DNA from 2 places in the Cytobacillus sp. FSL R7-0696 genome. Region 2 is predicted to be linked to the other one. Evidence: a T-box and tRNA genes for the amino acid it is inferred to sense, from the RefSeq annotation. Region 2 holds a T-box; the other holds one or more tRNA genes.

Region 1 (3,264 bases), 1.5 Mb from region 2:
GCTCACGCGAAGCTTTGAATCGAAGCCCCAGTAAACGGCGGCCGTAACTATAACGGTCCTAAGGTAGCGAAATTCCTTGTCGGGTAAGTTCCGACCCGCACGAAAGGCGTAACGATCTGGGCACTGTCTCAACGAGAGACTCGGTGAAATTATAGTACCTGTGAAGATGCAGGTTACCCGCGACAGGACGGAAAGACCCCGTGGAGCTTTACTGTAGCCTGATATTGAATTTTGGTACAGCTTGTACAGGATAGGTAGGAGCCTTAGAAGCCGGAGCGCTAGCTTCGGTGGAGGCGTCGGTGGGATACTACCCTGGCTGTATTGAAATTCTAACCCACATCCCTTATCGGGATGGGAGACAGTGTCAGGTGGGCAGTTTGACTGGGGCGGTCGCCTCCTAAAGAGTAACGGAGGCGCCCAAAGGTTCCCTCAGAATGGTTGGAAATCATTCGTAGAGTGTAAAGGCACAAGGGAGCTTGACTGCGAGACCTACAAGTCGAGCAGGGACGAAAGTCGGGCTTAGTGATCCGGTGGTTCCGCATGGAAGGGCCATCGCTCAACGGATAAAAGCTACCCCGGGGATAACAGGCTTATCTCCCCCAAGAGTCCACATCGACGGGGAGGTTTGGCACCTCGATGTCGGCTCATCGCATCCTGGGGCTGTAGTCGGTCCCAAGGGTTGGGCTGTTCGCCCATTAAAGCGGTACGCGAGCTGGGTTCAGAACGTCGTGAGACAGTTCGGTCCCTATCCGTCGTGGGCGCAGGAAATTTGAGAGGAGCTGTCCTTAGTACGAGAGGACCGGGATGGACGCACCGCTGGTGTACCAGTTGTCTTGCCAAAGGCATCGCTGGGTAGCTATGTGCGGAAGGGATAAGTGCTGAAAGCATCTAAGCATGAAGCCCCCCTCGAGATGAGATTTCCCATAGCGCAAGCTAGTAAGATCCCTGAAAGATGATCAGGTTGATAGGTTAGAGGTGGAAGTGTGGCGACACATGTAGCTGACTAATACTAATCGATCGAGGACTTAACCAAACAGGCGATTACTCAATAAATATCTTCTTCAGCATTATCTAGTTTTGAGGGAACGATTCCCTTACAATTTCATAGTCCGGTGGCGATAGCGAGAAGGTCACACCCGTTCCCATACCGAACACGGAAGTTAAGCTTCTCAGCGCCGATGGTAGTTAGGGGCTGTCCCCTTGTGAGAGTAGGACGTTGCCGGGCATACATATTGGAGGATTAGCTCAGCTGGGAGAGCATCTGCCTTACAAGCAGAGGGTCGGCGGTTCGATCCCGTCATCCTCCACCATTTTTTTGTGTTTATTTGCCGGCCTAGCTCAATTGGTAGAGCAACTGACTTGTAATCAGTAGGTTGGGGGTTCAAGTCCTCTGGCCGGCACCACTTGTACGAGCCATTAGCTCAGTTGGTAGAGCATCTGACTTTTAATCAGAGGGTCGAAGGTTCGAGTCCTTCATGGCTCACCATTTATATATGCGGGTGTGGCGGAATTGGCAGACGCACCAGACTTAGGATCTGGCGCCGCAAGGCGTGGGGGTTCGACTCCCTTCACCCGCACCATTTTTATTTTGAATATTTGCGGAAGTAGTTCAGTGGTAGAACATCACCTTGCCAAGGTGAGGGTCGCGGGTTCGAATCCCGTCTTCCGCTCCAATAAGTGCCGGGGTGGCGGAACTGGCAGACGCACAGGACTTAAAATCCTGCGGTAGGTGACTACCGTACCGGTTCGATTCCGGTCCTCGGCACCACTTATTGATGCGCCCGTAGCTCAATTGGATAGAGCGTTTGACTACGGATCAAAAGGTTAGGGGTTCGACTCCTCTCGGGCGCGCCATATACGGGAAGTAGCTCAGCTTGGTAGAGCACTTGGTTTGGGACCAAGGGGTCGCAGGTTCGAATCCTGTCTTCCCGACCATTTTTATTACTCTTTTGGGGCCTTAGCTCAGCTGGGAGAGCGCCTGCTTTGCACGCAGGAGGTCAGCGGTTCGATCCCGCTAGGCTCCACCAAAAACATTTTAAAAAAAGTTATTGACATAACAAGTTAAGATGTTGTATGATTATAAAGTCGCTTCTGAGGCGAACGAGATTGTTCTTTGAAAACTGAACGAACGTAAAACGTCAAGCGTAATTCTAAAAAAGCTGATTTATCAGCAACAAAGCACCACAGGTGCAAACGAGCTAATCAAACACTTTATTGGAGAGTTTGATCCTGGCTCAGGACGAACGCTGGCGGCGTGCCTAATACATGCAAGTCGAGCGAATCTGAGGGAGCTTGCTCCCAAAGATTAGCGGCGGACGGGTGAGTAACACGTGGGCAACCTGCCTGTAAGACTGGGATAACTCCGGGAAACCGGGGCTAATACCGGATAATATCTATTTATACATATAATTAGATTGAAAGATGGTTCTGCTATCACTTACAGATGGGCCCGCGGCGCATTAGCTAGTTGGTGAGGTAACGGCTCACCAAGGCGACGATGCGTAGCCGACCTGAGAGGGTGATCGGCCACACTGGGACTGAGACACGGCCCAGACTCCTACGGGAGGCAGCAGTAGGGAATCTTCCGCAATGGACGAAAGTCTGACGGAGCAACGCCGCGTGAGTGATGAAGGTTTTCGGATCGTAAAACTCTGTTGTTAGGGAAGAACAAGTATCGGAGTAACTGCCGGTACCTTGACGGTACCTAACCAGAAAGCCACGGCTAACTACGTGCCAGCAGCCGCGGTAATACGTAGGTGGCAAGCGTTGTCCGGAATTATTGGGCGTAAAGCGCGCGCAGGCGGTTCCTTAAGTCTGATGTGAAAGCCCACGGCTCAACCGTGGAGGGTCATTGGAAACTGGGGAACTTGAGTGCAGAAGAGGAAAGTGGAATTCCAAGTGTAGCGGTGAAATGCGTAGAGATTTGGAGGAACACCAGTGGCGAAGGCGACTTTCTGGTCTGTAACTGACGCTGAGGCGCGAAAGCGTGGGGAGCAAACAGGATTAGATACCCTGGTAGTCCACGCCGTAAACGATGAGTGCTAAGTGTTAGAGGGTTTCCGCCCTTTAGTGCTGCAGCAAACGCATTAAGCACTCCGCCTGGGGAGTACGACCGCAAGGTTGAAACTCAAAGGAATTGACGGGGGCCCGCACAAGCGGTGGAGCATGTGGTTTAATTCGAAGCAACGCGAAGAACCTTACCAGGTCTTGACATCCTCTGACAATCCTAGAGATAGGACTTTCCCCTTCGGGGGACAGAGTGAC
Region 2 (3,264 bases):
TGTAGAATAAGGTAGGTGTCCTTTCCATGATGCTTCAATGTCCTAATTGTCAAAGCAAAGATGTCGGTAAGATTGGCATAAATCAATATTACTGTTGGAATTGCTTTATCGAACTCTCATTGTCTAAAGGAATGATCCACACTCACCAAGTGGAAGAAGATGGGTCTTTAAGTTCTTTAGATGACTTATTTGATGAAGAAGAGCGTCGTTTTTCTTCATAAAAATTCTTATGAGAGGTGTCATATGATGAATAAAATGTTAACCTCAGCAGCTGTCATAGGCGCAGGTGTAGCCGCATATAGCTATATGCAGAAAAATAACATCGTCTCAAAAAGGGATATGAAAAAGATACAAAGAAAAGTAATGAAAATGTTTTAAATGTATACGGCGTCCTCAATCAAACGATTGGGGACGTTTTTCGTACAGATAATTGAGCTATGTCAATAAATGTATCCACTCCGCCCCATGTTTTAACTTGTATGTATAATTCATATGCTCTCTTCTCAAGATAGTAAAGGGAGGCGTAGTGTATGGACGTTCGTATGAAATGGTTGTACCGTTTAGGCTTTGTTTTGCTTGTTCTCATTTTACTTTTTATCTTTTTCCAATTAAAAGAATTATGGCTCCCTCTTTTAAAATTACTGCTTGTTGTGCTGATCCCGTTTTTACTTGGGGCATTTTTTACTTATCTCTTACACCCTATTGTTGAAAAGTTACATCAAACGGGTATGCACAGAGGATTAGCAGCTTTAGGAATATATTTATTATTTTTTGGTGGTGTTGGCTACGGATTGTATAAAGGGATTCCTGCTTTTATTCATCAATTAAATGATTTAGTTGATCATGCGCCAGAGTTTGCCGAGCAATATCGCTCTTTTATTGCTTTGATTCAAGAACGCACATCTGAATGGCCGGAAACCTTACAATTACGTGTTGAGGATGGGATTAACGATATTGAAGCAGCATTAGATAAATTATTAACAAAGGCAATCAATATATTGCTCGAGATTCTTAATTATGCTTTGATCATCGCCATTATCCCATTTATCTCCTTTTACCTTTTAAAAGATTATACGGATGTAAAAAAAGCAGTCTGGTACTTAACACCAAGAAGATGGCGAAAAGAGGCTGTTTTGTTTATAAGAGATGTTGATAAGTCGCTCGGAGGTTATATTCGTGGGCAGCTCCTTGTATGTTTAGTAATCGGGGTGATTTCAGCTACTTTATTTTGGGTGTTCGGTATGAAGTATCCATTATTACTTGGTTTTATCATTGCAATAACCAATATTATTCCGTATTTTGGTCCAATTATTGGTGCAGTCCCAGCGGTGATTATTGCAGCGACCCTATCAGTCAAAATGGTGATTATCACATTAATTATTATTGTCGTATTACAATTTGTGGAAGGGAATATATTATCTCCTTTAATTGTAGGGAAAAGTCTACATATGCACCCCCTTATTATTATGCTTTCATTACTAGCTGGTGGAGAAGCTGGCGGTATCATTGGTTTAATTATGGCTGTTCCGATTTTGGCGATCCTAAAAATTAGTCTTATACATGCACGTAAACTGTTAATGAACCGACAGAGGACAGATAAGGTATAGTTTCAGCTGAATTTGTTGATACTGTTAGACATTGATATTGACAAAGGAGCAAAAAACTAGCTATAATTCGACTATATCTATTTATATAATGTAAGATGTTGATGGAAGAAGTATGTTATAGCCCATTCGAAAGAGAGGAAATTCCATGGCTGAGAGAATTTCTCGATGAAGGATAACAGAAAGCTAATCCGGAGTGCAGTTAACTACTGCCGTTCACCGCGTTAAGGTGCTTTGAGAGGTGAGAGTTTTCTTTCACAATCAGGGTGGTACCGCGAGCTTAAGTTCTCGTCCCTGTATTGGGGATGAGGGCTTTTTTTTATGGTTACATAAATTTTTTAGGAGGTTTTTTTATGAAACATTTAACTGGTGCAGAAATTAGACAAATGTTTTTAGATTTTTTTAAAGAAAAAGGTCACGCAGTGGAACCAAGTGCTTCTTTAGTACCGCATGAAGATCCATCACTATTATGGATTAATAGTGGTGTAGCTACATTGAAGAAATATTTTGATGGTCGAGTGATTCCCGAAAATCCAAGGATCGTTAATGCACAAAAATCAATACGTACAAATGATATCGAAAATGTTGGGAAGACAGCACGTCACCATACATTCTTTGAAATGCTTGGGAATTTTTCTATCGGTGACTATTTTAAAGAAGAAGCGATTCTATATGCTTGGGAATTCTTGACGAGTCCAAAATGGATTGGTTTTGAAGAAGACAAATTATCTGTGACAATCCACCCTGAGGACGATGAAGCGTACCAATTATGGAGAGAAAAAGTAGGTGTACCAGAAGAACGAATTATTCGTTTGGAAGGGAATTTCTGGGATATTGGTGAAGGGCCAAGTGGGCCGAACACAGAAATTTTCTATGATAGAGGAGAAGAGTATGGTAACGATTTAAATGATCCTGAGCTCTATCCTGGGGGAGAGAACGAACGTTATTTGGAAGTATGGAACCTTGTATTTTCTGAGTTTAACCATAATCCAGATGGAACATATACTCCACTACCAAAGAAAAATATTGATACGGGCATGGGCTTAGAGCGTATGGCTTCAGTTGTGCAAAATGTAAAGACGAACTTTGACACAGATCTATTTATGCCAATCATTAAAGGAACAGAAGATATTTCTGCTGAGAAATATGGGAAAACTGCGGAACAAGATGTCGCATTTAAAGTGATTGCTGACCATATTCGTACAGTAGCATTTGCGATTGGTGATGGCGCTCTTCCATCAAATGAAGGTAGAGGATATGTCCTTAGACGATTATTACGTCGCGCGGTTCGTTATGCGAAACAAATCAATATTCATCGTCCGTTCATGTTTGAGTTAGTACCTGTGGTTGCAGAAATAATGGTTGATTATTATCCACAAGTAAAAGAAAAAACAGCTTTTATTCAAAAAGTCATAAAAAACGAAGAAGAACGCTTCCATGAAACGTTACACGAGGGTTTAGCTATTCTTTCAGAAGTAATGAAAAAAGAAAAAGCTAATGGACATACTGTAATCGATGGAAAAGATGTTTTCCGTCTTTATGATACGTATGGTTTCCCTGTTGAATTAACAGAGGAGTACGCAGAAGAAGAAGGGATGAGCATCGACCATGATGGCTTTGAAAAAGAGATGGAAAACCAGCGTGATCGCGCTCGAGCTGC

Evidence for each region. A T-box is a leader RNA that pairs with one kind of tRNA and senses whether it is charged. The one in region 2 lies ahead of alaS (alanine--tRNA ligase), so its partner is inferred to be a tRNA-Ala.
Region 1: it has a tRNA-Ala gene. The T-box ahead of alaS (alanine--tRNA ligase) is inferred to sense a tRNA for this amino acid. The anticodon was not compared.

What each region holds. Positions count from the first base shown of each region.
Region 1 is NZ_JBBOWA010000001.1:1,633,171-1,636,434, reverse strand. It holds rRNA gene MKX29_RS08670 (23S ribosomal RNA) at 1-1,033, shown strand, start outside; rRNA gene rrf (5S ribosomal RNA) at 1,109-1,225, shown strand; tRNA gene MKX29_RS08660 (tRNA-Val) at 1,235-1,310, shown strand; tRNA gene MKX29_RS08655 (tRNA-Thr) at 1,328-1,403, shown strand; tRNA gene MKX29_RS08650 (tRNA-Lys) at 1,411-1,486, shown strand; tRNA gene MKX29_RS08645 (tRNA-Leu) at 1,496-1,580, shown strand; tRNA gene MKX29_RS08640 (tRNA-Gly) at 1,599-1,673, shown strand; tRNA gene MKX29_RS08635 (tRNA-Leu) at 1,680-1,768, shown strand; tRNA gene MKX29_RS08630 (tRNA-Arg) at 1,778-1,854, shown strand; tRNA gene MKX29_RS08625 (tRNA-Pro) at 1,859-1,935, shown strand; tRNA gene MKX29_RS08620 (tRNA-Ala) at 1,952-2,027, shown strand; rRNA gene MKX29_RS08615 (16S ribosomal RNA) at 2,212-3,264, shown strand, end outside.
Region 2 is NZ_JBBOWA010000001.1:3,167,218-3,170,481, forward strand. It holds gene MKX29_RS16355 (PRC-barrel domain-containing protein) at 1-10, shown strand, start outside; gene MKX29_RS16360 (hypothetical protein) at 30-221, shown strand; gene MKX29_RS16365 (DUF3918 family protein) at 247-378, shown strand; gene MKX29_RS16370 (AI-2E family transporter) at 531-1,607, shown strand; T-box leader at 1,697-1,903, shown strand; gene alaS (alanine--tRNA ligase) at 1,958-3,264, shown strand, end outside.